3 regions of the Streptomyces sp. NPDC002328 genome follow, and region 2 is predicted to be linked to each of the others. Evidence: riboswitches for the same ligand, from Rfam matches in the RefSeq annotation. Region 2 holds a riboswitch; each other region holds the start of a gene.

Region 1 (9,515 bases), on a different contig from region 2:
CCGCCGCGGCCGGCGGCTACTGCAAGGCCCTCATGGGCAACCACGAACTGCTGCTGCTCGGCGCCAAGCGGTTCGGCGACACCCCCGTCAACTCCGGCGCGGGCACCGCCACCTTCCAGGCCGCCTGGCTGCTGAACGGCGGCCAGAAGTCGGACATGGACCGTCTCCAGGACCACCACCTCCAGTGGATGGCCCGCCTCGACGCCGTCGAGGAGGTCGACGGTCATCTGCTCGTGCACTCGGACACCACCGCCTACCTCGACTACGGCGACTCGATCGAAGCGGTCAACGACACCGTCCGCGAGACGATCACCCGCAACGACGCGGACGAGGTGTGGGACCTGTTCCGCAAGTTCACCAAGCGCTTCTCCTTCCGCGACGAGGGCGGAGCCGACGCCGTCCGCTCCCTGCTCGATACGTACGGCGGCACCCGCATCGTTCACGGCCACAGCCCCATCCCGTACCTGCTGGGCGAGGTCGGCTCCGAGGAGGGCGACGACCCGCAGCCCTCGGTCGAGGGACCGCACGTCTACGCCGGCGGGCTGGCCATCGCGATGGACGGCGGAGTGACGATGGCCGGGAAGCTGCTGGTCCAGCAACTGCCGCTCACCGACTGACCGTTCACGGACCCGGCGCTCACCCCGCCGGACCGGCCGACTACACCCCAGGCCAGGGGCCAATTTCCGCGAACCCCCTGTCACCTCATGCCGTCGCCGCTCTACCATCGGCTTATCCGTAGCAGGCTCCCCTCCGTTTCTGCCCGACGGCTCGTTGGCATGCGAGCCCCAAGCCCTACGGAGCATCGGGGGATGCACATGAACAGCGTTCCGCAGCACCTGCACAGCGAGGACCGCCAGGAGTACGAGCGGATCCTCGATGAGGCGCTGCGCTCCGCCCCACACCACCCGGAACTGACCGCTGTCGGACAACGGCTCAACGCCGAACAACTGCGCACCATGGCGCTCAACGCCACCGCCCTCATCACGGCGGCCGCGGCGACCGAGTACCAGCACTATGTGAAGGTCCGCGAGGAACTGCGCCACCCGGCGCCGTCCACCCCGTCGACCTCCGGCCACGACTCCGGCTCGGGCGAGCCGGGCGTGGGCGGGATGGGGCTCGCCTCCACCATGGGCGAGGCGGCCCAGGTCGCCGAGGCCGCCGGGGCGGGCGCCGTCGCCGTCGCCGCCGTCCTCACCCCCGTTCTCGCCGGCACCGCCGCGGTGATCTTCCTGCTCGTGGGATACGTCCTCAGGATGCTCGAGCCCGAGCCGACAGCCGCCGAGGCCATGATCAACGTCGGTTGGGCGTTCGGGGCCGTCGCGGCGGCCGCGATCCTCGTCGCCACCGTCGGACTCCTGCTCACCGCCCTGCGCAACCGTCCCTCCCTGGAGGCCGGCCTGTACGGCGAGCGCAGCGAGGAGGTGGACCGCGCCAGGGAAGCCTGGCGGGAGGCCCTGCTCGACCGGGGCATCCTGCCGTTCCTGCGCGAGGCCCTCGCCGACCCGGGTACGACCGCCGCACTGCATCCCACACCCGCCCCTCCGGCCCCCACCGGGCGGCTGCCGAAGATCGGCTACGGCCGGCCCGGCTTCACCAGCCCCGACGACGGCCCCTCGGCCGGCCCTCGGCCGAGCTACACCAGCCCGGACTACACCAGCCCGGACTTCGGGGGCCCGGAGCACCAGCCCGAGTAGGCCTTCGGCTTGCGCCCCCACCGCGGAGCGCAAGCCGCACGCCGGGCCGCGTCAGCTCCGAGCCGGAACGCGTCAGCCCTGAGCCGGGGAGCGCGAACGCGAGCCCCGCGCCGGGGAGCGGCACCCTGTGCCCGGGAGCAGCCCCGTACGCCCGGGAGCAGCCCCCGCCACCCGGGAGGGCGAGCCGCACCCGAGGCGCCCTCCGGCATGTCCGCGGCCCCTTGCGGGCACGAGCAGCGCCGACTCAGGCGATCAGCGGCCTTCGCGCGACATCCGCCGCGGCCCGTACGAACGCGCGGACGCGCTCCGTGGTGTTTCCCTCCAGCCACACCGGTCCCCGTTCGATCGGCGGTGCGTCGTGGATCGGCACATAGGACACGTCCGGCCGCGGGTAGTACTGCCGGGAGTGCTCGCCGACCGGCAGGACGCCTCGGCCCATCGCCACCAGGGTGAGCATCTCCGAGAACGACCGTCCGGCCGGCCCCTTCGGCACGGGTCTGCCCGACGGGGTGCGGTCCGGAGTGCGGTCCTGTTTGAACGCCGCCGAGGTGACCTCCGGGTACTGCACCACGGGGTGTTCGGCGAGTACCTCCACGGACACCGACTCCTCGTCGGCGAGCGGATGCCCGGCGGCGACGGCGAGCACCCGGTTCTCCGTCAGCAGCACCGGTCCGCACGCCATCCCGTCGAACGGGTACGAGGCGATGAGGACATCCACCGAGCCGTCGAGCAGACTCGCGCGGGAGTCGGCCAGCTGTACCTCCCGCACGTCGACGCGGCAGTCGGGATGACGCTCGCCGAACACACCGACCGCTTCCAGGAGCGTGGGGGCCGTCCACTCGCCGAGAAAGGCGACCCGCAGCTCACCCGTGACACCGCGGCCGGCATCGACGGCTCTGCTCAGCGCCTCGTCCATCGCGGCGACCAGGGGCCTCAGATCGTCGGCCAACTGCCGCCCGATCGCCGTGAGTCGGACGGTTCTGCTGGTCCGTTCGAACAGTGCGCCTCCGATCCGCCGTTCAAGCCTCTTGACGACTTGGCTGACCCGCCCGGTCGTCACACGCAGGCGCTCGGCGGTGCGCCCGAAGTGCAGTTCCTCGGCAAGCGTCAGGAAGGTCTCGATCTCCACCCGTTCCAGCACAGTCCCCCCGGCGTTTAGTCAGGCTCAACGCCCGTCGTTCGATTCGTCGTTGATGACAGCTTCTCGCCGGTGGATCGTAAGAGGCGTCCCCCTGAAACCCACCACTATCGAGGACGCCCCATGAACGCTTCGGACATCACCGCCTACCTGGCCGGCCTCGACGACGAGCTGCGGGAGATCGGCGAGAAGGTGCGCCCCCACATCGACGCCGCCTTGCCGGACGGCGCCGGCGCGCTCTGGCACGGCCATCCCACCTGGAGCCTCGGCGACAGACCCGGCCGGACACCGGTCTGTCTGCTCAAGGCGTACACCTCCTACGTCACCTTCGGTCTGTGGCGAGGCCAGGAGATCACCGACCCCTCCGGGCGGCTGGTCCCCGGCGCCCGCCAGATGGCCTCCGTGAAGCTCAGGACCGTCGACGACGTGGACCCGGCCCTGTTCACCCAGTGGCTGCGCCATGCCGTCGCGCTGGAGGAGAAGTGACCTCGCTGCGCGTCAAGGCCTTCGATCATCTGGTGCTCAACGTCGAGGACGTCGAGCGGTCTCTGGACTTCTACATCGGGCTCCTCGGTCTGGAACCGGTCCGCGTCACCGAGTGGCGGGCGGGCAGAGTCCCGTTCCCCTCGGTGCGAGTGGCCCCCGAGACCGTCATCGACCTGGTCCGCCGCCCTCGGGGAACGTCCAACGTCGACCACATCTGCCTCACCGTGGACCCCCTGGACTGGGACGAGTTCCTCAGGACGGAGCCCGTCACCCTGCTCGAAGGCCCCGTCGAGCGTTTCGGCGCACGGGGCTCCGCCACCTCGGTCTACGTCCGGGACCCGGACGGCAACACCGTGGAGCTCCGCTGGTATCCGCAGGACTCCGCGGCCTGACCACGCAGGACTCCGCAGCCTGACCGCGCCGGGCTCCCCGGCCTGACCGTTCCTGGCTCCCGGTCCGGACGGCATCGCGTCCGGACCGGGACCGGGGCCCTGCGAACTCGGTCGACCGAAGGGCCGCCTCAGTCGGCCATGGGCAGGTACACCCTGTTGCCGCTCGCCGCGAACTCCTTGGACTTCTGGAGCATTCCGTCCGCGATCTCGTCCTGTGTCGCTCCTTCCGTCGGCGTACCGCCGAATCGCTCCGTGATGCTGTGGCTGATCTTCATCGAGCAGAACTTCGGCCCGCACATCGAGCAGAAGTGAGCCGTCTTGGCCGGTTCCGCCGGCAGGGTCTCGTCGTGGAACTCACGGGCCGTGTCCGGGTCGAGGGCCAGGTTGAACTGGTCCTCCCAGCGGAATTCGAAGCGGGCGTCGGACAGCGCGTCGTCCCATTCCTGCGCACCGGGGTGCCCCTTGGCGAGGTCGGCTGCGTGGGCGGCGATCTTGTAGGTGATGACGCCGGTCTTGACGTCGTCACGGTTGGGCAGGCCCAAGTGCTCCTTGGGCGTGACATAGCAGAGCATGGCCGTGCCCCACCAGGCGATCATCGCGGCACCGATGCCGGAGGTGATGTGGTCGTACGCCGGCGCGACGTCCGTCGTCAGCGGGCCGAGCGTATAGAACGGAGCTTCATCACAGATCTCCTGCTGAAGGTCGATGTTCTCCTTGATCTTGTGCATCGGGACGTGGCCCGGGCCCTCGATCATCGTCTGTACATCAAAACGCTTCGCGATCCGGTTGAGTTCCCCGAGCGTCCTCAACTCCGCGAATTGCGCCGCGTCGTTGGCGTCCGCGATGGAACCGGGGCGCAGGCCGTCGCCCAGCGAGTACGTGACGTCGTAGGCCGCGAGGATCTCGCAGAGTTCCTCGAAGTTCTCGTAGAGAAACGATTCCTTGTGGTGGGCCAGGCACCACGCGGCCATGATCGAGCCGCCGCGGGAGACGATGCCGGTCTTGCGGTTCGCCGTCAGGGGGACGTACGGGAGGCGGACGCCGGCGTGGACCGTCATGTAGTCCACGCCCTGTTCGGCCTGCTCGATGACCGTGTCCTTGTAGATCTCCCAGGTCAGCTCCTCGGCCCTGCCGTCGACCTTCTCCAGTGCCTGGTAGAGCGGCACCGTGCCGATGGGGACGGGGGAGTTGCGCAGCACCCACTCGCGGGTGGTGTGGATGTTCCGGCCGGTGGACAGGTCCATGACCGTGTCGGCACCCCATCGGGTCGCCCAGGTCATCTTCTCGACCTCCTCCTCGATGGAGGACGTCACCGCCGAGTTGCCGATGTTGGCGTTGACCTTCACCAGGAACCGCTTGCCGATGATCATCGGCTCGATCTCCGGGTGGTTGACGTTGGCCGGCAGCACCGCGCGGCCCGCGGCGATCTCCTCGCGGACCACCTCGGGCGCCACGTTCTCCCGGATGGCCACATACTCCATCTCGGGCGTGATCTCGCCCCGCCGGGCGTAGGCGAGTTGAGTGACCGCCTCGCCGGCCCGACCGCGACGCGGCAGCCGGGGTCGTCCCGGGAAGACCGCGTCGAGATTGCGCAGACCGCCGCGCGGCGAGGTGTGCTTGATGCCGTCGTCCTCGGGACGGACGGGGCGACCCGCGTACTCCTCGGTGTCCCCGCGGGCGATGATCCAGTTCTCCCGCAGCGGGGACAGCCCCCGGCGGACGTCGGTGTCGACGAGCGGATCGGTGTACGGGCCGGACGTGTCGTACAGCGTGACCGACTTCCCGTTGGTGAGGTGCACTTGACGGACCGGCACCCGCAGATCGGGGCGTGTGCCCTCGACGTACGCCTTGTGCCAGCCGATGGACTTCCCGGCCTCCCCGTTCGCGGAGACCTCGGCGGAGATCTGCGTGGAGGCAGGCGTGCGTGCGTCCTTGTTGGTCATGAGACCTACTCCCTACGCCGGCATTACCCGGTAACAGGTTCAGCGGTCGACGCAGCGATTGCCGTCTGCCGACGTTTCATGTGAAACATCACTCGGTGGTGATGGCGTTCCACGTGAAACATCGCGAAGACGGAGGTCAGCGCCCTCTCAGCCCGGTGCTCCGAGCTCCCGCGTGTGCAAAAGGTGCCTCCACGCTAGCGGCATGTGTGGCGCGGTGAACAGTGGGCCCCTGCCGTTCTTGCGATGATCGGTCGGTGACCACGACTCCTCCCCCGTATCCGCCCCCCGAGCCGCCTCGCCGACCGGCCGCCCGAAACAGCACCGGGCCCGGCACCGGACCGGGTCCCGAAGACGACCGCGACTTCAGCAGAGGGCGTGATCACGGGTTCGGTTACGGCGGCGGGCGCCCCGACGACTTCGGCGGCGCGTACCCGCCTGACGGAGGCCAGGCATCGGGCGACGGTCCGGCAGCGGACGGCGGGGGACGCGGCTTCGGAGACGGCAACGGCCACGGGGCCGGGCGGGGTTCAGGTGGCGGGCAGGGCTCGGGGGGCCACGGCCACGGATCGGGCGGGCATGGCTCGGGAAGCCACGGCTACGGTCCGGGTGGCCACGGTCCCGGCGGTGAGCAGGGCGGGGGCGACAGCCACGACCACGGTTCGGGAGGGCACAGCTCGGGCGGGCACGGTGCGGGTGGCGGTCATGGGCACTCGCACAGCCACAGTCACGGCCCGGCGGCCCCCGTCTCCCGGCACCTGCGCAAGGTCATCGGTGCGGTCCTGATCCCGTTCGCCGTGGCGGTGCTCGCCGGGTTGGTCGTGCTGTGGCCCGGCGGCGCTCCGGCGCACGAGCGCACCGGGGTGGGCTTCGACCGGCAGACCCAGCAGGCGACGGTCACCAAGGTCGAGAGCGTGAGCTGCTCGTCGGTGAACGCCTCGGGTGAGACCCCGACCGGAGACACCTCCACGGCCGAGGGCTCCTCCGCGCAGCAGCAGGCGAACGGCACCTGCAAGCGGGCCACGATCCGGGTGGACACCGGCAAGGACAAGGGCCGTACGTTCACGGAGATCGTCCAGCCGGACCAGTCACGGCAGTTGGAACAGGATCAGAAGGTCGTGGTCGCCTACGAGCCCTCCGCGCCGAAGGACCTCCAGTACTCGGTCACCGACATCAACCGCCGGCTCCCGATGGGACTGCTCGCCGGCATCTTCGCGGTCGCCGTCGTGATCGTCGGACGGCTGCGGGGCGTCATGGCCCTGATCGCGCTGACCATCAGCTTCCTGGTGCTGAACTTCTTCGTCCTGCCCGCGATCCTCCAGGGGTCGAACCCGCTGGCCGTCGCGGTGGTGGGGTCGAGCGCCATCATGCTGATCGCCCTCTACCTGTGTCACGGTCTCTCGGCCCGCACCTCCGTCGCGGTGCTCGGCACGCTCATCTCGCTGCTGCTGATCGGCGCCCTCGGATCCTGGTTCGTCGACTGGGCCGCGCTGACCGGCAACACGGACGACAACACCGGGTTGATCCACGGCCTGTATCCGTCGATCGACATGAGCGGTCTGCTGCTCGCCGGCATCATCATCGGTTCGCTCGGCGTCCTCGACGATGTGACGGTCACCCAGACCTCGGCGGTCTGGGAGCTTCACGAGGCCAACCCGTCGATGGGCTGGCGCGGGCTGTATCAGGCGGGCATCCGCATCGGCCGCGACCACATCGCGTCCGTGGTCAACACACTCGTCCTCGCCTACGCCGGCGCGGCGCTGCCGCTGCTGCTGCTCTTCTCGATCGCGCAGAGCAGCGTCGGCACGGTCGCCAACAGCGAACTGGTCGCCGCGGAGATCGTGCGCACGCTCGTGGGCTCGATCGGTCTGGTCGCGTCGGTCCCGGTGACGACGGCGCTCGCGGCGCTCGTGGTCTCGGCCGACCGCCCGGGTCCGGACTCGGCGGCCGAGACGGCCCCCGAAGGCACGCCCGGGGCGGCGGCCGCCGCTGCGGCGGGTCCGGCGTCCCCGGCTGCTCGGAGCGGCGGCAGGGGCAGGCGGCGCAAGCGCTGACCGGGGCGAAGCGTCCGCGGCCGTCGCCCACCTCGCCTCGGGTGCCCGAACCTCGTCCGCCTTCGGAAGAAGCGTTCCTGCACAGCCCCTCCCCGCGCAGAAGCGTGTCGTCGCCCTCCCCGGCACGACGCTTCAGCCGGCGCTCTGCTCCTCCGCCAGGATCCGGTCCAGGGCCTCGTCGAGGTGGGCGTCGAAGTCGGCGAGCGCGCCCTCCTGGCCCAGCGGGACGAGCTTGTCGGTGCGGTCCAGGAAGGCCACGAGCGGAGCCGTCGAGGAACGGAACACCGCCTGGTCGCCGCCGACCTGAAGTCTGATCAGGACCTCGCCGAGTGAACCGGGGTCGAGGGGCGAGACCCGCACATCGCCCTCGCCGCACGGTCTGCCCACCCCGTCGATGAGCAGCTCCCGCCCGAACGTCCAGGTCACCGGAGCGTCACCGGGCAGGTGAAAGGTGAGCCGCACGGCGAAGGGATCGCAGGTCTCGTAGCCCAGCTCCACCGGGATACGGAACGAGAGCTCCTCGGAGACGAGGAAGCTCATCATGACCTCTGCCTGTACTGCCTGCACGGACTCGCGCATCGCCTTACCCCGTCATTGCCGTAGATGGCCGGGAATCGACCCCTGACACTTCAGGCATCTTGCTGAACGTACACAACAGATCACAAGGAGTGAGTTTTCAGATACTGATAGAGAGCGCAAGCGATCCCAGCCTGCGCCCGACCTCGCTCTGGAGTTGCTGCGCCGCCGAGAGCAGCCGGTCCGCCTGATGGGCGGGCAGGGAGATGGCCATCGTCGCCGCCGAGGTGCCCACGGTGATCGGGATCGCGGCGCACACCGTGCCCAGCGCGTACTCCTGCCGTTCGACGACCGCCTCCATCCGGCGCACCCGGGCCAGCCGCCGCATCAGGGTGTGGTCGTCACGGACGGTGTACGGGGTGATCGACTGCACGGGGTAGCGGTGGAGGTGGTCGCGGCGCGACTCCTCGTCGAGCTGGGACAGCAGGCACTGGCCGATGGCGTGCGCGTGCCCGGTCTCGCGGAAGTCGGCCCACTCCTCGACCGCCGGATTGCCTGGGGTATCGGAGACGCACATGACCTCGATCTCGCCCTCGCGGTACACGGCGTAGTAGACCGGGACACCGATCGAATCCCGCCAGTGAGCGAGGGTGTCCACCACCGTGCTGCGACGTTTCTGCGCCGCCCCGCTGCCGCCCAGCCGCACGGCCGCCTCACCGAGGAAGAACAGCCCCTTGTCACGGCGCAGATAGCCCTCGTGGACCAGGGTGCGCAGGAGGTGGTAGGCGGTGGGAAGCGCGAGACCGGTCTCGCGGGCCAGTTGCTTGGCCGGAGCGCCGCACTCGTGGTCGGCGACGGACTCCAGCAGACGCATCGCGCGCTGCACGGAGCCGATGAGGGTCGTCGCGGAGTGCGGTTGCTCGGGGACGCCCCTGTTCGGCGGGCGTTGGAGCGGTGGTGGGGTGGAACACGACCGGCTGGGGGGTCCGTACGGCTCCGCTGATGCGGTGTCAACCGTGGCCAAGGGTCACTCCCGAAGCGCGAGGGGGCGGTCCGTGCCGGGAACACGGGAGGGGGATACTCCGCTCGCGGGGGCTCGTCCCCGCGACGGGTTCCGGACTTTAACCGTCCGCCGCCGCTCGCAGCCGGGCTGTCGGGGAAACTTCCCCCGGCCGAGGGAACAGGCGATTCCTGTTACCGTCGCCGCCCGCCCGCGCGACTCACCAGTCGCCGCGCGAGGAGGAGCTCGACGTGAACTTCCGCACCACGTAGACCAGTCCGGCGACCAGCGCCAC
Region 2 (9,515 bases):
AGCCGCGCCGTCAGCACCGCCTCCCCGGCCGTGAAGCACCCCGCCGTGTTCGGCAGCACCCGGATCCCGAGCCGCTCCAGCACGGAGAGCACCGAGCCGTGCACCGAGGGGTCCACCCGCCGCATCGCGACCGTCGTCAGTTCGGTCCCGGACGCCACCAGCGCCCGCTCCAGCACCTCCAGGCTGGGCGCACCGCCCGTGCCCATGATCAGACGGGACGAGAACGCCGTACCGCCGAGGACGAAGGGATCGTCGGCCATGGCTCAGCCTCCTTGCACGGCTGTGAGGATCTCCACACGGTCGCCCTCGCGGAGGGGCGTGTCGGACCACCGCGCGCGCGGGACGACGGTTTCGTTGAGCGCGGCGGCCACCCCGGAGGGCGCGGCGGTCAGGGACCGCACGACGGCGTCGAGGGCGGTGCCGGCCGCGACCTCCCGCTGCTCGCCGTTGACGCGGACACACACCGAGCCGTGGGCGGAGTCGCCGGCCGAGCCGTGGGCCTGGTCCTGTTCCGGGCTGTTCATACGGGCAGCTCCGAGAGTGCGGCGGCGCCGAAGCGCCGGGGTGTGAACGGACGGGCCACATCGGGCAGTTCACCCGTGGTCAGGGCATGCGCCAGCACATCGCCGGTCACCGGCGTGAGCAGCACGCCGTTGCGGTGGTGCCCGGTGGCCAGCAGCAGCCCGTCCAGCCCGCTCGGCCCGAGCAGCGGCGCGTTGTCGGGCGAGGCGGGACGCAGCCCCGCACGCGTCTCCGTGAGCGGCAGCTCGGTGATCCCGGGGATCAGCTCATGGGCGTCGCGCAGCAGCTCGTAGACGCCGCCCGCCGTCACCGTCGTGTCCCAGCCGAGCTCCTCGCTCGTCGCGCCGACGACCAGCTCGCCGTTCTCCCGGGGCACCAGGTAGACGTCGCTGCCACGCACCACCGCGCGCACCGTACGGCTCAGGAACGGCGCGTAGCGCGGGGGCACCGCCAGCCGCAGCACCTGCCCCTTCACCGGCCGCACCGGCGGCAGCACCTCCCGCGGCACCCCCGCGAGCCGCCCGCTGAGGCTCCCGCCCGCGAGCACCATCTGCCCCGCCCCGAGCGCCGTCCCGTCGGCCGTGACGATCCCGGCGGCCCGGCCGCCCGTCACGGACAGCCGCTCGGCCCACGCGCGGTGGAACACCACGCCCGACCGCTCGCACGCGGCCACCAGCGCCCCCGCGAGCCGCCTCGGGTCGATCTGGTGGTCGCCGTCCACCCGCAGCCCGCCGCGCACCCCCGGCGCGAGCATCGGCTCGAGACGACGGCACTCCCGCCCGGACAGCCACTCCGACTCCAGCCCCGACTGCCGTTGCAGGGCGTGCAGTTCACGCAGATGCGCCCGGTCGTCGGAGTCCAGCGCGACCGCGAGGGTGCCGCAGCGGCGGTAGCCGAGGTCGTGCCCGGTGAGGTCGGTCAGCTCGGCCGCGAAGTCCGGGTAGCGGCGCGCCGATTCCACGTTCAGACCGAGCAGCGTCTGCTCGCCGTGGTGCAGTTCGGTGACGGCGGCCAGCATCCCGGCCGCCACCTGCGCGGCCCCGCCGCCCGGTTCGGGATCCACCACCGCCGTGGCGAACCCGCGCTGCGCGGCCCGCCACGCCGTGACCAGCCCGATGACGCCGCCGCCGACGACGAGGACGTCCGACGTATGTGAGGACATGGGCGTCCAGCCCCTCCCTTCGCCGGCATGACCCGGATCAGGTTCGTACGGTCGGAGGCCGCCAGCCTCCCTCTCAGCCCGGTGCGTCCGGGCTCCCGCGAGTGCTCTACGCGGCCACCCTAGCTCTTGGTCCCGCACACCGGTAAGGCAGCATGGCGGGATGCCGCGCTCGCTCGAAGGACTCGTCCTCGCCCCCGTCGCCGACCAGGCCCCCGGCCAGGTCGGCACCCGCACCCGTTTCACGTACCACGAGCGGGACGGTGTGATCTGGGCCGACTACACGGGCGGCGACGTCGTACGAGGGCATCTGGTGGGTACCCGAGAGGGAGACCGACTCGACTTCCGGTACGTACAACTCAAGTACGACGGCACGACGTCTTCAGGGCACTGCGTGTCGACGGTGGTGGAGCTGCCCGACGGCCGGGTGCGCCTCGACGAGACCTGGGAGTGGGAGTCGCAGTCCGGCAGCGGGACCAGCGTTGTGGAGCAGGTCACGGAGCACGACGGCTGACTGACAATTCGTCAGTTGTCTAAGGTGATCAGGTGAGCGAGCAGAGACGGGACGAAGTCAGGCCGGCCCAGCGGCGCGTGGTCGTCGTCGGCGCGGGCATGGCCGGGGTGCAGACCGCGGTCGCCCTGCGTGAGCAGGGATTCGACGGTTCGGTGACGCTGATCGGCGCCGAACCCCACCAGCCCTACGACCGGCCCCCGCTGTCCAAGGCCGTCCTGCTCGGCAAGGCCGAGGGCTCCGCCTTCGACGTCGACTTCGAGAGCCTCGGCATCGACCTCAGGCTCGGCAGCGAGGCGCTCGGCGTGCGCCCCGCCGACCATGTGCTGGACACCGAGGCCGGACCGGTCCCGTACGACGTCCTGGTCCTCGCCACCGGCGCCGAGCCGATCCGGCTGCCCGGCGCCGAGGGCGTGCCGGGCGTCCATCTGCTGCGCACCCTGGACGACGCCGAACGGCTGCGGCCCGTCCTCGCCCGGCAGCACGACGTCGTGGTCGTCGGCGCCGGCTGGATCGGCGCGGAGTTCGCCACGGCCGCCCGTGACGCCGGCTGCGCCGTCACCGTCGTCGAGGCCGCCGACCGGCCGCTGGCGGGCGCCCTGCCCGCCGAGGTCGCCGCCCCGATGGCCGGCTGGTACGCCGACAGCGGCGCCGAACTGCGCACCCACACGCGCGTGGAGCGCGTCGAACCCGGCGCGGTCGTCCTCGACGACGGCTCACGGCTGCCCGCCGGAGCCGTCGTGGTCGGCATCGGCGCGCGGCCCGCGACGGCCTGGCTGACCGGCTCCGGCGTCGAGCTCGGCGCGCACGGCGAGGTCGTGGCCGACGCCCATCTGCGCACCTCCGCGCGGGACGTGTACGCGGTCGGCGACTGCGCCTCCTTCCCCTCCGCGCGGTACGCCGAACGGCTCCTCGTCCACCACTGGGACAACGCCCTCCAGGGCCCGCGCACGGTCGCCGCCAACATCATCGGCGAGCCCACCGATGAGCCCCTGGAGGCCTACGACCCGGTGCCGTACTTCTGGTCCGAGCAGTTCGGCCGCTTCGTCCAGTACGCGGGCCACCACGGCGCGGCCGACCGGATGGTGTGGCGCGGCGACGGCTCCGGTCCCGCGTGGACGGTGTGCTGGCTGCGCGAGGACCGCCTGATGGCCCTCCTGGCCGTCGGCCGGCCGCGTGACCTGGCCCAGGGCCGCAAGCTGATCGAGGCGGGCACGCCCATGAACCCCAGACTGCTCACCGACCCGGCCCGCCCCCTGAAGAACGCGACCGCCTGAGCGCGCGGGCGCGACGCCCCCCGGGGCAGCGCGCCCCCGCCCGGGGGACGGCCCATCGCGGCCCGCCCCGCGGAGCGCCTACGCTTGTCCCGTGACCGAGATTGACGCAAAGATCGATGCTCTCGTCCCCGCCTGGCTCACCCTGCCCGACATCGCGGAAGCCCTCGATGTCGAGGTGACGCGTGTGCGGCAGCTGGTCAAGGAGGGCCAGCTCATCGCCGTACGCCGTGGCGAGAACCGCGCGCTGCACGTCCCCGCCGCCTTCATCGACGAGGACAAGGTCGTCAAGGGCCTGGTGGGCACCCTGACGCTCCTGCGGGACGACGGTTTCACGGACGAAGAGATGCTCGAGTGGCTCTTCACCCCCGACCCGAGCCTGCCCGGCACCCCGGCCCAGGCCCTGAGCGAGAATCGCGGCACGGAGGTGAAGCGCCGCGCCCAGGCGCTCGCCGTCTGACGCACTGAGTCGAACAACCGTCCGGTGTACGGCCCCGGCCCGGTCCGCCGCGGCCCCGGCCGTACACCACCGCACCCGGGGGACCCTCCGGTGCGCCGCCGCCCCGGGGGACCACGCATGCCCGACACCGCCCGCGCCCGCCTCGCCGACGCCCGGCTGTACCTCTGCACGGACGCCCGCAAGAAGCAGGGCGACCTCCCCGAGTTCCTGGACGCGGTCCTCGCGGGCGGCGTCGACATCGTCCAGCTGCGGGACAAGGGCATGGAGGCGGCCGAGGAACTCGAGCACCTGAAGGTGTTCGCCGACGCCTGCGCACGGCACGGCAAGCTGCTGGCGGTCAACGACCGCGCGGACGTCGCCCACGCCGCCGGCGCCGACGTCCTCCACCTCGGCCAGGGCGACCTGCCGGTCCCCGCGGCCCGCGCGATCCTCGGCGACGACGTCCTCATCGGCCGCTCCACCCACGCCGAGGCGGAGGCCGGGGCCGCCGCCGTCCAGGACGGCGTCGACTACTTCTGCACCGGCCCCTGCTGGCCCACCCCGACCAAGCCCGGCCGCCACGCCCCCGGCCTCGACCTGGTCCGCCGCACGGCCGCCCTGGGCGCCGACCGCCCCTGGTTCGCCATCGGCGGCATCGACCTCTCCCGCCTCGACGAGGTGCTGGACGCCGGCGCCCGCCGGGTCGTCGTCGTCCGGGCGATCACCGAGGCCGTCGACCCGGGCGCCGCGGCGGCCGAGTTCGTGAAGCGACTGCGCCAGGCGTGAGGCATGAGCCCGGCCGATTGTCCAAAGGGTGGACAACAGCCCGGCGAATCGGGCAAATCTCCGAGATCCGGTTGGGGGACCGCCGCCCCCTGACTAACCTGCCCGTATGGCCCTCGGAACCGCATCCACCAGGACCGACCGCGCCCGCACCGTGCGCGACATCCTGGCCACCGGCAAGACGACCTACTCGTTCGAGTTCTACGCGCCGAAGACGCCCAAGGGCGAGCGGAGCCTGTGGGACGCGCTCCGCAGGGTCGAGGCGGTCGCCCCGGACTTCGTGTCGGTGACCTACGGCGCCGGCGGTTCCACCCGGGCGACCACGGTCAAGGAGACCCAGCAGATCGTCGTCGACACCACCCTCACCCCGGTCGCGCACCTCACGGCCGTGGACCACTCCGTCGCCGAGCTGCGCAACATCATCGGCCAGTACGCCGACGCCGGGATCCGCAACATGCTCGCCGTGCGCGGCGACCCGCCCGGCGACCCCATGGGCGAGTGGGTGCGGCACCCGAGCGGTCTCACCTACGCCGCCGAGCTCGTCCGGCTCATCAAGGAGTCCGGCGACTTCTGCGTCGGCGTCGCCGCCTTCCCCGAGATGCACCCGCGCTCCGGCGACTGGGACGCGGACGTCAGGCACTTCGTCGACAAGTGCCGGGCCGGCGCCGACTACGCCATCACCCAGATGTTCTTCCAGCCCGAGTCCTACCTGCGGCTGCGCGACCGGGTGGCGGCGGCCGGCTGCGCCACCCCGGTCATCCCCGAGATCCTCCCGGTGACGAGTGTGAAGATGCTGGAGAGGCTCCCCAAGCTCAGCAACGCCCACTTCCCGGCCGAGCTGAAAGAGCGCATCCTCACAGCCAAAGACGATCCGGCCGCTGTACGCTCCATTGGCATCGACTTCGCCACGGAGTTCTGCGCTCGGCTCCTCGCCGAGGGAGTGCCCGGACTGCACTTCATCACGCTCAACAACTCCACGGCGACGCTGGAAATCTACGAGAACCTGGGTCTGCACCACCCACCGCAGGCCTAGACCGGTCGCATCCAGATACGACACACTGCGTAGCGGCCACTGGGAGAGGGGCGTACATGGGCTGGACGGTCCTCTACATCGCGTTCGGCATCGTCGCGCTGTGGCTGCTCGGCGAGGTGCTGTTGCAGTACAAGGCGCGGCTGCGCTGGCGACTGCTGGCGTTCGCCGGCTTCGTCGGCGTGGTGCTGGGCGTGCTCATGCCCAACGTGATCGTCATCGGGCTGGGCGCCGCCGCCTTCGCGGTCGGCCAGACGTACGTCACGCTGTCGTTCCGCCGCGGCTTCTCCGCCGGCTGGGCGGTCAGCCGCCGCGGCGCTGACGCCGTCAAGGGCCGCCGGGGCAAGACCGAGCGCAAGGACCCGACCCTGGAGGTCTCCGACCTGGAGGCGGCCGAGGCCGGCGCCGACCCCTACGGCCAGGACACCGGCTCCCCCTTCGGCGGCGACAGCGTCTCCTACGGCCGCGACAAGAACTCCTTCGACGACGACGACCGCGACGACGTCTTCACCCCGGCCGCCCGGGGCGCCGCCGGGGCCGCCGAGACCACCGCCGTCTACGAGCCGCAGCCCATGCCCGACGACACCGGCACCTACGGCGTCTACAGCGACTCCGCCTACGCGGCCGCCGCCCAGCCCCAGGACCAGTACGCGACGGCAGCCCAGGGCGCGGACCAGAGCCACGGCTATGACGGCTACTCCGGTTACGGACAGCAGCAGTACGGCTACGACTCCGCCGGCGAACAGCAGTACGCCGCCTACTCCGACCCGTACATCGGCACCCAGACCTACGGCGGCGGCTCGTACGACACCGGTTACGGCCAGCAGCAGTACGGGCAGCAGGGCTACGGCCAGGACCAGTACGGCGCCGGCGGCTACGGGGAGACCCCGGCCGGCGGTGTCTGGGTCCCGCAGCAGCGCACCGCCGACGACCCGCTGGGCGGCGACCTCCCGCCCGACCAGAACTACCCCTACCAGGGCGACGGACGGCAGCAGGGCACCGGGTACGACGAGCAGTACCGGTACTGACGGCGCTCCGACTCCGACGAGCGGTACCGCTCCGGGGCTCACTGCGAGCCCCGGAACTCCCGTCCCTCCACGATCAGTCCGGACACCAGCGCGCCCGACATCCCGGCGTGGGGCAGCCCGCCGCCCGGGTGGGACCAGCCGCCGACGGTGAACAGGCCTGGTATCGCGGTGGAGTTGGACGGGTGCAGCAGTCGCCCCCCGGCCGCGGCCAGCGCCGGCGCCGGCACCGACCCGCCCGCGACCCCGGTCTCGTCCGCGATGTCGGCGGGCGTGCGCACCTCGCTCCACAGGACGCGGTCCCGCAGCCCCGGGACGGCACGTCCGGCGGCGTCGATCAGCCGCTCGACGCCGTCGGCGGGCACGTCCGTCCCCGCGGGGACCACGCAGCCGACGACGACCGCCTCATGACCGGCGTCCGGGACCAGGCCCGGGTCGTCGGGCCGCAGCACGGTGACCGTCGGGCGTGCCGGCGTCACCGGCGTCGTGCCGAACAGGCTCTCCAACTCGCCCTCGCGGTCGTCCGTGTGCACCACCGTGCGAGGGGCCGCCCCCTGCGGACGCCCGCCGCGCAGCGCCAGCAGCACGGTCAGACGGCTCGACAGGCCCGCCTGGGACGGGACCTCGCCCCGCGCACGCGCGGGCAGACCCTCGACGCCTCCCGGCGCGACCACGAAGTCGGCCTCCACGAGCGTGCCGTCGAGCAGCTCCACGCCCGCCGCCCGGCCGTCCTTCTCCAGGACCCGCGCGACCTCGGCGTCGAAGACGAACTCGACCCGCCGGGCCACGCACCGCTCGTACACCGCGCGGGCCAGCTCCCGGATCCCGCCGCGCACGTACCACATCCCGAACGCGTGCTCCATGTACGGCAGCACGGCCGCGCTCGCCGGGGCGACGCGCGGATCCAGGCCGTACGCGAGCGCGTGGCTCTCCAGGAGCGCGGCGAGCCGGGCGTCGCGCAGCTCCCACGCGCCGACCTCGGCGAGGGTGCCGGCCCGACGGGTGCGCAGCAGGCGCTTGTGCGGCACCGACGGGTAGGGCTCACGCTCGGCCAGCACCTGCCAGTTCGGCCACAGGGGCTCCTCCAGGAGCGGCCGGCGGGTGCGGTCCCAGGCCTCGCGGGCCCGGACCAGGAAGTCGCCCCAGCGCTTTCCCGCGCCCGCCCCGAGCGACTCCTCCAGGGCCGCGACGACTCCCGCGCGCGAGGCGTTCGGCAGGGCCACCTCGGTGCCGTCCGCGAACACGTGCCGTGAGGACGGGTCGACCTGCGCCAGCTCGACGAGGTCCTCCAGCGGCTCCTTGCCCGTCTTGAGGAACAGATCGCGCCAGACCGCGGGCAGCGGCAGCAGACCGGGCCCGGTGTCGAACGCGAACCCCTCCCGCTCGAACCGGCGCACCGCGCCGCCGTACGTCCGCGTACGTTCGTACACCACCACCCGGTGACCCGCGACGGCCAGCCGGGCAGCGGCCGCCATCGCGCCCAGTCCGGCGCCGATCACCGCAATCCGTGCCATGACCGCGACTTTATCGGCCACCACTGACAGTGACGCCGTCGGCCCGATGTCCGAACGGGGACGCGCCCCCCGGTCCCGCCCGCTCTCGCCCGGTCTTGTCCGGCGTGCACGAAAACGCCGGTGCGTGATGGCCACGTCCCCCGCGGGCCACCGCGCACCGGCGCTTCCTCGTGCTCCCCCCGTTCCCCCGATCCCCCCGTTCCCCCGTGCTCCCCCGTTTCCCCCGATCGGTCGTTCCCCCGGGTCCCCCCGTGCCTCGCTCCCGCCGACAGAGCCGACGGAAGGAGCGGTCCAGGACCGGCGCCGTTCCGCCGCCCCGTGTCGGCGGTGCCGGTGCCGTGCCCCTTCCCGTGTCTTCACTCTCCCGTTCCCGCAGGCCCGCACCCATCCGCGCGCGTACTCATCTCCCCCCTTAGGTACGCGTACTCAGCCATGAGTGCTCATCCCCAGGGCGCCGAGACGGCGCCCGCGCGGCGTCGCCCGGTCAGCGGCGGCCGCTCACCCGCCCCTGGAGCAGCCGGGACAGCGCCGCGTGGACGTCGTCCAGGGACCGTTCCGGCTGGAACGCCTTCCAGTCCAGCGCGGCCACCAGGACCATGCCGACCAGCGCCGCGGCCGTCAGCGGCACATCGATCTCGTCGCTGAACTCGCCGCCCTCGATGCCCTCCCGCAGCACGCCCTCGACGACGGCCACCGCCTCCTGCCGCACCACCATCAGCGTGGACTGCCAGGCCCGGTTGGTGCGCCACAGCTCGGCCACGTACAGCTGCGTGAACGCGGGATAGCGGTCGATGAAGACGAGGCCCGCGCGGATCATCGCGTCCAGCGCGTCGACCCGGCTGCCGCCCTCCCGCGCCGTGCGCTCGGCCGCCTCCCGCAGAGAGGCGGTGAGAAGGCCCACCCCGTGCCGCAGCAACTCCTCGAAGAGGACCGACTTGCTCGCGAAGTTGTAGTAGACCGTGCCCTTGGCGACTCCGGCCCGCTCGGCGATCTCGTCCACCGTGGTGGCGGAGAAGCCCTGTTCGGCGATGAGGGTGACGGCCGCCTCGTAGAGCTTCTGCCGGGTGGCCTCGCGGCGGGTGCGGCCGCCCGGCGTGGTGGTGCTTTCCATGCCCCCGATTGTCACAGGAACCCGACGCGCCGGAGGCCGTGACCGGGTGCTCACAGGCTCAGCTCCGGGTGCAGCCGGTCCAGCGTCCACACCTGACGCCGTCGCGCCGACAGCGCGGTCAGCGCGAGAGCGCCCACGGTGAAGGCG
Region 3 (9,515 bases), on a different contig from region 2:
ACCCTCGGCACCGCCCTCGTCGCCGGCTGCGCCCTCGCCACGCTCCTCACCACGGCCGTGGAGGCCCGTCAGGCCCGCGCCGACACCACCGCCGCCCTGCTCCGCCTCGGCGCTCCCAGCACCGCGCTGCGCAGCGCCGCGGCCCTCCGCGCCGGCGCGCTCGCCGCCCTGTTCGTCCCGCTCACCCTGACCGTGGCCGAACTGGCGTCCCTCCCCCTGACCGGCTGACCCACCCGACGAACCCACCCGATGAACCCGCGCAGAACACCCGCGCAGAACACCCGCGCAGAACACCCGCGCAGAACATCCGCGCAGAACACCCGCGCGAAAAACCCGGTGAGAAAAGTCCCCGCCCACCGATGAGTTCCGAACAACCCCCCGGTCTACAGAACCGAACGCACCGAGCACCACCCGCTCGCCGCAGGAACACCGATGGGAGAGACCCGATGACCGCCCGCGCCTACCAGCAGATGATCTTCGTCAACCTGCCCGTGAACGACCTCGACGCCTCGAAGAAGTTCTTCACCGAGCTGGGCTACGCGCTCAACCCCCAGTTCAGCGACGACAACGCGGCCTCCGTGGTCATCAGCGACACCATCGTGGCGATGCTGCTCACCAAGCCGTTCTACGCGACCTTCACCAAGAAGGAGATCGCGGACGCCACGAAGACCAGCGAGGTCCTCATCGCGCTGAGCGCCGAGAGCCGCGAGAAGGTCGACGAACTGGTCGACCGCGCCCTGTCGCTGGGCGGCAGCCCCGCCGGCGAGACGCAGGACCACGGCTTCATGTACGGCCGTTCCTTCGACGACCTCGACGGCCACACCTGGGAGGTCGTCTGGATGGACCCGGCGACCGTCCAGGACTGACCGCACGTCCGCCGAAGACCGACCGCCCACCCGGCGGCGCGGCCTAGCATGGGCGGGTGCAACCCACCACACCCGCCCAGCCGTTCGACGGTTCCCACGACCGTGAGATCGAGTCCCTCGCCGAGTTCGACGAGACGGTGGCAGCCCACGGCACGCTGGCCCGCTACCGTGTCCAGGCGGTCGACCTGACGGCCCGTACGGACGTCCTCCTCACCCTGGACACCACGGGCTCCGTCTTCCTCGGCTGCCCGATGGCCCCGGAGGCGGAGGCGAGGGCGCGCGCCGGCGGGGCCCTGGTCTTCCCGCCCGTCCCCGGCCTCTCCTTCGACCCGTACCGGGGCTTCGTCTACTCCCCCGACGAGTTGTTCGCGTCCCTGCGCGAGGGCGGCTACGAGGCGACCCCCGACGCCCGCGCCTACGCCTGGTTCCAGCGGACGAAGGCCGACGGCGACGTCTACGCCTCGATGCTCCGCTCGATCCACGACGACGCCGTCTCGGACGCCCTCGACGAACTCCTCGTCGGCGCACGGGTGGTGGGCGTGATGGGCGGCCACGCCATGGCCCGCGGCACGGACGCCTACGCCGGCGCGGCCCGCCTCGGCCGCGAACTCGCCCGCGCCGGGCTCACCGTCGCGACCGGCGGCGGCCCCGGCGCGATGGAGGCGGCCAACCTCGGCGCGTACGCGGTCCCCTTCGCCGACGGCATGCTCACCGAGGCGCTGCAACTCCTGGCCAAGGTGCCGCAGTTCACGCCCTCGGTCACCGACTGGGCGTCGGCCGCCTTCGAGGTGCGGGCCCGCTGGCCGCACGGCGGCCCCTCCGTCGGCATCCCCACCTGGTTCTACGGCCACGAGCCGCCGAACCCGTTCGCCGCGCACATCGCCAAGTACTTCTCCAACGCCACGCGCGAAGACGGCCTGCTGGCCCGCTGCACCGCGGGCGTCGTCTTCCTGCCGGGCGCCGCCGGGACCGTGCAGGAGGTGTTCGACAACGCGACGCCCAACTACTACGAGTCGCGCGGCGAGCCCACGCCGATGGTGCTCGTGGACCGGGCGCACTGGACGGAGCGGCTGCCGGCGTGGCCGTTGCTGCGGGCGCTCGCCCGGGAGCGTTCGATGGAGGGTCGAATAGCCCTGGTTGACCGGATCGAGGAGGCCCCGGAGGCGTTGAAACGTCTCGGCGGTTAATGAGCGGGCAAAGCCGAGGGCCGTGAACCCTTCCCGCATTGACAGTACTTATGGAACGCTTATAGACCTGTGAGCCCCCTGGGGTTGCTGCGACGCCAGCATCGGGGGCGTCACCGGACCCTCCACCCCCCGCAGTCGCGCATCACGTAAAGGACAAACGTGTCCCCATTCCGCCGTAACGCCGCTCTTTCGGGGCGCATCCTCGGTGTCACCGCGGCCTCGGCCGCCCTCGTGCTCGGGGCCTCGGGCTCCGCGCTGGCCGGCGACATAGCGGACTTCTCCGCGACCGCCTCCTGTGACGGCGCGAAGGGCGTCATCACCGTCACCGACAAGGACGCGACGGCGATCCCGGCCGTCGTCACGGTGTTCCTCCAGAACAACAACGCCGACCTCCGGCAGGTCGGCACGCCGCAGACGGTCATCGGCTCGGCCAAGGGCGCCACCGTCACCTTCGCCGAGGACTGGGAGCCGGGCGCCGTCTACCGGGTCCACGTCACAGCCGTCGACGCGGACCTGAACGCCGACATCACGCCCAACCTCACCACCCCGGCCAAGGGCTGCGCCGCAGCCGAGAAGCCCACCACTCCCACCACGCCCACCGCCCCGGCGACGACACCGTCGTCGACGCCGTCCGACACCGCCTCCTCACCCGCCGCGTCCGGGACGCCGTCGCCGTCGCCGTCGCCCTCGGGCTCCGCCTCGGCGGACGACGACAGCACGCCGTCGGACGACGCCGGGTCGGGCGCCGTCGCGGGCACGGGATCGAGCAACGCCCCGTCGCCCGGTCTCGGCGAGTCCAACCTGGCCGAGACCGGCGCCGACTCCCACACCGGTCTGGTCGCCGGCATCGCGGCCGCCCTGGTCGCCGTCGGCGGCGGAGCGGTCTTCTTCGGCATGCGCCGCAGGGGCACCGGCAACCGCTGAGCCCCGCACCGCACCGACCGTGGCCCGTCCCCCTGGGGGCGGGCCACCCGTGCGTCGATGCCCCTAAGGCCGGCCGCGTACGCGGCGGGCGAGGGCCGTCCTCAGTCGAGGACGACGATCTCCGTCGCGTCGAACGTCACGCCGACCGTGTCCCCGACCTCCGGCGCGAGCCGCAGCGCGCAGGCCGCTTCCAGGCGGGGCGCGTCGTCCGGCTGGAGGTGGAGGGCGACATGGGTTCCCTTGAAGGTGCGGGCGGCGACCGTGCAGCGCAGCCCCTCCTCCGCGTCGGCCAGGCGCACCCCGGCGGGACGGACGAGCAGCGTGCGCGCGCCCTGCGGGGAGCCAGGCGGGACCGGCGTCTTGCCCCACGGGGTGTCCGCGGCCTCCCCGGCGACGCTCGCCTCGACGACGTTGTCGAAGCCGAGGAAGCGGGCCACGAAGGCGTCCGCCGGCCGCTGCCACACCTCAAGGGGCGTGCCGGACTGGGCGATCCGCCCGTCCCGCATCACCACGACCCGGTCGGCCAGCGCGAACGCCTCGCCCTGGTCGTGGGTGACCGCGAGCACGGTGGTGCCCAACCGGCCGAACAGCTCCCGCAGTTCGACGACCAGCCGCTCCCGCAGCGACCGGTCGAGCTGACCGAGCGGCTCGTCGAGCATCAGCAGCCGGGGGCGGGGCGCGAGCGCGCGGGCCAGCGCCACCCGCTGCTGCTCGCCGCCGGAGAGCGCGGCGACGGCCCGGCGGGCGGCGCCCGGGAGGCCGACGAGGTCCAGCAACTCCCGCACCCGCTGCGTCTGTTGCTGCTTGCCGGTGCCGTGCATGCGCAGCCCGAAGGCCACGTTGCCGCCCACGTCCCGCTGCGGGAAGAGCTGGTGGTCCTGGAACATCAGGCCCAACTCCCGCTTGTGCGCGGGCACTCCTGACTGGTCCCGCCCGTCGAGCAGCACCCGCCCGGCGTCGAGGGGCTGGAGCCCGGCCACCGCCCGCAGCAGCGTGGACTTGCCGCTGCCGCTGGGCCCGAGCACGCACACCACCTCGTGCTCGGCGACGTCGAGGTCGACGCCGTCGAGCACGGCCCGCTCCCCGAACCGCACGGTCGCGCCCGCAAGCCGCAGCAGCATCAGAACTCCCCGGTCCGGTCGGTGCGCAGCCGCTCCAGCACCAGCAGGGCCACCGCGCACACCAGCATCAGAATCGTCGAAAGGGCCATCGCCTGGCCGTAGTTGAGCTCACCCGCGCGCCCCAGGAGCCGGGCCACGGCGACCGGCAGCGTCGGGTTGTCGGGCCGGGCGATGAACACCGTCGCCCCGAACTCCCCGAGCGACACGGCGAAGGCGAACCCGGCCGCGACCAGCAGCGCCCGCCGCACCATCGGCAGGTCGACCTCCCGCCACACCCGCCACGGCGACGCCCCGAGCACGGCCGCCGCCTCCCGCAGCCGTACGTCCACCGCCCGCAGCACCGGCAGCATGGTCCGCACGACGAAGGGCACGCCCACCAGCGCCTGCGCGAGCGGCACCAGGATCCAGGCCTCGCGCAGGTCGAGCGGAGGCTCGTCGAGCGTGATCAGGAAACCGAAGCCGACGGTCACCGCGGAGACGCCCAGCGGCAGCATCAGCAGCGCGTCGAAGCCCCGCACGAGGCGGCCCGCGCCGCTCCGGGTCAGCGCGGCGGCGGCCAGTCCGCCGATCAGCACGGCGATCGCGGTGGCGGCGAGGGCGTACTCGAGGGAGTTGCCGACCGCCTCGATCGGCGGGACCAGGAAGACGTTGCCGTCGTCCGAGGTCAGTGCCCGGTAGTAGGCGAAGTCCGGCGCGTCGAAGGAGCGTTGCACGAGCACCGCGAGCGGCAGCAGGAGCAGCGCGACGATCGTGACGAGGACGCCCGCCAGCAGCGCCCACTGTCCCGCGCCGCGCGGCCGTCGCGCCGTCATGGACGCGTCCACCAGCCGCAGCGCGCTCTCCCTGCGCCGGACCGTCCAGGCGTGCACGGCGAGGATCGCGCCCACCGCGACGAACTGCACGAGGGTCAGGACGGCGGCCGTGGACAGGTCGAAGATCTCCGAGGTCTGCCGGTAGATCTCCACCTCCAGCGTGGAGAAGGTGGGCCCGCCGAGGATCTGGACCACGCCGAAGGAGGTGAAGGTGAACAGGAAGACCATCAGCGCGGCGGCGGCCACGGCCGGCGCGAGCGCCGGGAGGGTCACCCGCCGCCACGCCCCGAAGGGCGAGGCCCCCAGCATCCGCGCCGCCTCCTCCTGCCGGGGGTCGAGCTGCGCCCACAGCCCGCCCACGGTCCGTACGACGACCGCGTAGTTGAAGAAGACGTGCGCGAGCAGGATCGCCCACACGGTGGTGTCCAGCCGTACGCCCCACAGCTCGTCGAGCAGTCCGCCGCGCCCGACCAGTGCCAGGAACGCCGTGCCGACGACGACCGTCGGCAGCACGAACGGCACGGTGACGACGGCCCGCAGCACCTCCTTGCCGGGGAAGGCGAAGCGGGCGAAGACATAGGCGGCGGGCAGCGCGAGCAGCAGGGTGAGCGCGGTGGAGGCGAGCGCCTGCCAGGTGGTGAACCACAGGACGTGCCGGATGTCGGACTGGCCGAGCACGTCGAGGAGCCGGCCGAACCGCCATCCGCCGTGGCCCTCGCCGTCCCCGTCGCCGTTCAGTCCGCGCGAGACGATCGCGGCGACGGGGTAGGCGAAGAAGACGCCGAAGAACGCGACGGGCAGGGCCATCAGCCCGAGCCGCGCCGCGTTCCCGGTGCGTCGCCGGCGGGTGGCTACTTCAGGACGAGCGAGGTCCACGTCTTGACCCACTGGTCGCGGTCCGCGGCGATCTTCGCCGGGTCCATGGTCTCGGGATCCTGGGCGGCGGGCCCGTACTTCGTGAACTCGGCGGGCACGGCCGCGCCCTTGACCACCGGGTAGACGAACATGTTGAGCGGCATGTCCTCCTGGAACTGCTTCGAGACCAGGAAGTCGATCAGGGCCTTGCCGCCCGCGCTGTTCTTCGCGTTGCTCAGCAGCCCCGCGAACTCGACCTGCCGGAAGCAGGTGCCGGTCGCGACGCCGGTCGGGGCGGTGGCGGGCTTCGGGTCGCCGAAGATCACCTCGGCGGGCGGGGAGGAGGCGTAGGAGACGACGAGCGGCCGGTCGGCGCCGGCCTTCTTGCCGCCGGCCGAACCGGAGAACTCCTCGTTGTAGGCCTGGTCCCAGCCGTCGACGACCTTGACGCCGTTGGCCTTGAGCTTCTTCCAGTACGCCTCCCAGCCGGCGTCCCCGTACTTCGCGGCGGTGCCGAGCAGGAAGCCGAGGCCGGGCGAGGAGGTGGAGGCGTTCTCGGTGACCAGGAGGTCCTTGTAGGCGGGCTTGACCAGGTCGTCGAAGGTGGCGGGCGGGGCCAGCCTCCGGTCGGCGAAGTACTTCTTGTCGTAGTTGACGCAGATGTCGCCGTGGTCGACCGGGGTGACCCGGTGCTTGTCCCCGTCGAGCCGGTACTCCGCGCCGACCTGGTCGAGGCCCTTGGCCGCGTACGGCTGGAACAGGTCGTTGTCGAGGGCGCGGGACAGGAGCGTGTTGTCGACGCCGAAGAAGACGTCGCCCTGCGGGTTGTCCTTGGTGAGGATCGCCTTGTTGACGGCCTGCCCGGCGTCGCCGTCCTCGAGGACCCGGACCTTGTACCCGGTCTGCTTCTCGAATTCGGGAAGCACGTTCTTGGAGACGGCCCACGAGCTGTGGCTGACGAGGGTGACGGTCTTGGAGCCGCCGTCCGAGCCGGAGCCCGAGTCGCCGGACGACGACGAACCGCACGCGGACAGCGTGACGAGGCCGAGGCTGACGGCCGCGGCGGCGAACGTCCTGGTGTGCACTGGATTCCTCCTGGGGGTGACCAGGAAGAGACGCGGCCCTGCCCGGGACCCGCGAGGGGAGCCCGGGCAGGGCGCAACAGCTCGAGTGATGACCGAACTTCCTACCCAGAATGACCTGGGCGAGGTTCAGAGGGTCTGCGGCCGGTTGCCGCACTCTCAGCGCTGTGGCGCTCCCCTGTCGGAATACGAAGGTATGAAGTTGTCTCGGAACAGACTACCGCTCGGTCGCCGCGAGCTGGCCACAGGCCCCGTCGATCTCCTGGCCCCGGGTGTCCCGGATGGTGACGGGCACGCCGTGCGCCGCGATGGCCTCGACGAACGCCTTCTCGTCCTCGGGCCGGGAGGCGGTCCACTTGGAGCCGGGCGTCGGGTTCAGCGGGATGAGGTTGACGTGCACGGGACGGCCCTTGAGCAGCCGGCCGAGCCGGTCGCCGCGCCAGGCCTGGTCGTTGATGTCACGGATCAGCGCGTACTCGATGGACAGGCGCCGCCCGGACTTCTCCGCGTACTCGAACCCGGCGTCGAGCACCTCGCGTACCTTCCACCGCGTGTTCACGGGGACGAGGGTGTCGCGAAGCTCGTCGTCGGGGGCGTGCAGCGAGATCGCGAGCCGGCACTTGAAGCCCTCGTCGGAGAACCGGTGGATGGCCGGCACCAGCCCGACCGTCGAGACGGTGATCCCGCGCTGCGAGAGCCCGAGCCCGTCGGGCGCGGGGTCGGTGAGCGCGCGGATGGAGCCGACGACCCGCTTGTAGTTGGCGAGGGGCTCGCCCATGCCCATGAACACGATGTTGGACAGCCGGGCCGGACCGCCGGGGACCTCGCCGTCGCGCAGCGCGCGCATGCCGTCCACGATCTGGTGCACGATCTCGGCGGTGGACAGGTTCCGGTCCAGGCCGGCCTGCCCGGTCGCGCAGAACGGGCAGTTCATGCCGCATCCCGCCTGCGAGCTGATGCACATGGTCACCCGGTCCGGGTACCGCATCAGCACCGACTCCACGAGCGTCCCGTCGAACAGCCGCCACAGCGTCTTGCGGGTCGTGCCCTGGTCCGTCGACAGATGCCGTACGACGGTCATCAGCTCCGGCAGCAGCGCCTCGCGCAGCTTCTCGCGCGCGCCGGCCGGGATGTCGGTCCACTCGGCCGGATCGTGCGCGTACCGCGCGAAGTAGTGCTGCGACAGCTGCTTCGCCCGGAACGGCTTCTCACCGATCTCCGCCACCGCCTCCTTCCGCTCGGCGGGCGAGAGGTCGGCGAGGTGCCGCGGCGGCTTCTTGGCTCCGCGGGGGGCGACGAATGTGAGTTCTCCGGGCTTAGGCATGGCTGTACCAGTGTGGCAGATCCAATCGGGTGAGGTTCCGCCCCGCCGCCGGCGGCGGTCAGCTCAGGGCGAGGCGCATCAGGATCCTCGGGTGGCCGGCCAGCACGGAGGTGGTGTCCGCGGCGTGGACGAAGCCGGCGCGTTCGAAGTTCTTCCGCAGGCCGGCGTAGGCCATCGTGAGGTCGACCCGGGCGTCGCCGTTGTCGAGGGGGTACGCCTCGATCGCCGGGGCGCCCTGGGCGCGGGCGAACTCCACCGCGCCCTCGATGAGCGCGTGGGAGACGCCCCGCTTGCGGTGACCGGGGCGGACCCGGACGCACCACAGCGACCACACCGGCAGGTCGTCGACGTGCGGGATCTTGCGGTTGCGCGCGAAGGATGTCTCGGCGCGCGGCGCGACGGCGGCCCAGCCGACCGGCACGTCACCGTCGTAGGCCAGCACCCCGGGCGGGCGCTCCGCACGGCACAGCCCTTCGACGTACTCGCCGCGGGCTTCTCCGCGCAGTTCGTTGTTGAGCCTGGACGGGATCCGGTAGCTCAGGCACCAGCACACGCCGGCCCCCGCCGACTTCGGCCCGAGCACGGCGCGCACGTCCTCGAAGACCGCGGCGGGACGAACCTCTGTGTCCATGCCCACACGATGTCACAACGAACGCGGCGGGCCCCCGCCCAGGACAGGACGGGGGCCCGTGCGCTGCACGTGTCGCGAGGGGCGGATCAGCCGGAGCCCACGAAGAGGACCAGCAGCAGCCAGACCACCGGGGCCGTCGGCAGGAGGGAGTCAAGCCGGTCCATGATGCCGCCGTGGCCGGGCAGGAGCGTGCCCATGTCCTTGATGCCGAGGTCCCGCTTGATCATGGACTCGCCGAGGTCGCCGAGCGTGGCGCTGACCGCTACCGCGAGGCCCAGCAGCAGCCCCTGCCACCAGGTGCCGCCGTCGATCATGAACTGCATGCACAGCGCGCCCGCGACCATCGCGAACGCCACCGCCCCGAGCAGGCCCTCGCGGGTCTTCCCGGGGCTGATGCGCGGGGCGAGCTTGTGCTTGCCGAAGCGCCAGCCGACGGCGTACGCGCCGGTGTCGCTGACCACCGTCAGCAGCAGGAACATGAGCACGCGCTGCGCGCCGTCCTCGGCCGTCAGCATCAGGGAGACGAAGGTGGCCAGGAACGGGACGTAGAAGGCCGCGAAGAGACCGGCCGTGACGTCCTTGAGGTAGCCCTCCGGCGGTTCCGTCATCCGCCAGACGAGGACCGCGAGCGCGGTCAGGGCCATGGCGACCCACGCGCCCTCGGTGCCCCGGAAGTACCCGGCGAAGACCATCGCCGCGCCGCCGATGGCGAG

Evidence for each region. A riboswitch is a leader RNA that binds a small molecule or an ion and turns the genes downstream of it on or off. The one in region 2 is predicted to bind thiamine pyrophosphate.
Region 1: linked by a shared signal. The riboswitch ahead of thiC (phosphomethylpyrimidine synthase ThiC) and the one ahead of thiO (glycine oxidase ThiO) in region 2 are both predicted to bind thiamine pyrophosphate.
Region 3: linked by a shared signal. The riboswitch ahead of ACFYX4_RS24950 (thiamine ABC transporter substrate binding subunit) and the one ahead of thiO (glycine oxidase ThiO) in region 2 are both predicted to bind thiamine pyrophosphate.

What each region holds. Positions count from the first base shown of each region.
Region 1 covers NZ_JBIARQ010000011.1:63,846-73,360, reverse strand. Annotated here, with positions in the region: gene ACFYX4_RS25675 (metallophosphoesterase) at 1-617, shown strand, start outside; gene ACFYX4_RS25670 (hypothetical protein) at 810-1,694, shown strand; gene ACFYX4_RS25665 (LysR family transcriptional regulator) at 1,939-2,823, opposite strand; gene ACFYX4_RS25660 (DUF1801 domain-containing protein) at 2,956-3,318, shown strand; gene ACFYX4_RS25655 (VOC family protein) at 3,324-3,710, shown strand; gene thiC (phosphomethylpyrimidine synthase ThiC) at 3,839-5,653, opposite strand; TPP riboswitch at 5,646-5,835, opposite strand; gene ACFYX4_RS25645 (YibE/F family protein) at 5,908-7,704, shown strand; gene ACFYX4_RS25640 (SsgA family sporulation/cell division regulator) at 7,837-8,283, opposite strand; gene ACFYX4_RS25635 (IclR family transcriptional regulator) at 8,381-9,244, opposite strand; gene ACFYX4_RS25630 (DUF5326 family protein) at 9,441-9,515, opposite strand, start outside.
Region 2 covers NZ_JBIARQ010000001.1:367,483-376,997, reverse strand. Annotated here, with positions in the region: gene ACFYX4_RS01730 (thiazole synthase) at 1-260, opposite strand, end outside; gene thiS (sulfur carrier protein ThiS) at 264-464, opposite strand; gene thiO (glycine oxidase ThiO) at 521-1,684, opposite strand; TPP riboswitch at 1,682-1,793, opposite strand; gene ACFYX4_RS01715 (hypothetical protein) at 1,845-2,195, shown strand; gene ACFYX4_RS01710 (NAD(P)/FAD-dependent oxidoreductase) at 2,228-3,469, shown strand; gene ACFYX4_RS01705 (Rv2175c family DNA-binding protein) at 3,561-3,926, shown strand; gene thiE (thiamine phosphate synthase) at 4,044-4,691, shown strand; gene metF (methylenetetrahydrofolate reductase [NAD(P)H]) at 4,798-5,721, shown strand; gene ACFYX4_RS01690 (hypothetical protein) at 5,778-6,746, shown strand; gene ACFYX4_RS01685 (phytoene desaturase family protein) at 6,785-8,257, opposite strand; gene ACFYX4_RS01680 (TetR/AcrR family transcriptional regulator) at 8,742-9,368, opposite strand; gene ACFYX4_RS01675 (YhgE/Pip family protein) at 9,419-9,515, opposite strand, start outside.
Region 3 covers NZ_JBIARQ010000010.1:207,892-217,406, reverse strand. Annotated here, with positions in the region: gene ACFYX4_RS24980 (hypothetical protein) at 1-228, shown strand, start outside; gene ACFYX4_RS24975 (VOC family protein) at 447-866, shown strand; gene ACFYX4_RS24970 (LOG family protein) at 923-2,053, shown strand; gene ACFYX4_RS24965 (LAETG motif-containing sortase-dependent surface protein) at 2,213-2,977, shown strand; gene ACFYX4_RS24960 (ABC transporter ATP-binding protein) at 3,079-4,098, opposite strand; gene ACFYX4_RS24955 (ABC transporter permease) at 4,098-5,717, opposite strand; gene ACFYX4_RS24950 (thiamine ABC transporter substrate binding subunit) at 5,762-6,850, opposite strand; TPP riboswitch at 6,931-7,037, opposite strand; gene rlmN (23S rRNA (adenine(2503)-C(2))-methyltransferase RlmN) at 7,065-8,171, opposite strand; gene ACFYX4_RS24940 (GNAT family N-acetyltransferase) at 8,230-8,802, opposite strand; gene ACFYX4_RS24935 (phosphatidate cytidylyltransferase) at 8,889-9,515, opposite strand, start outside.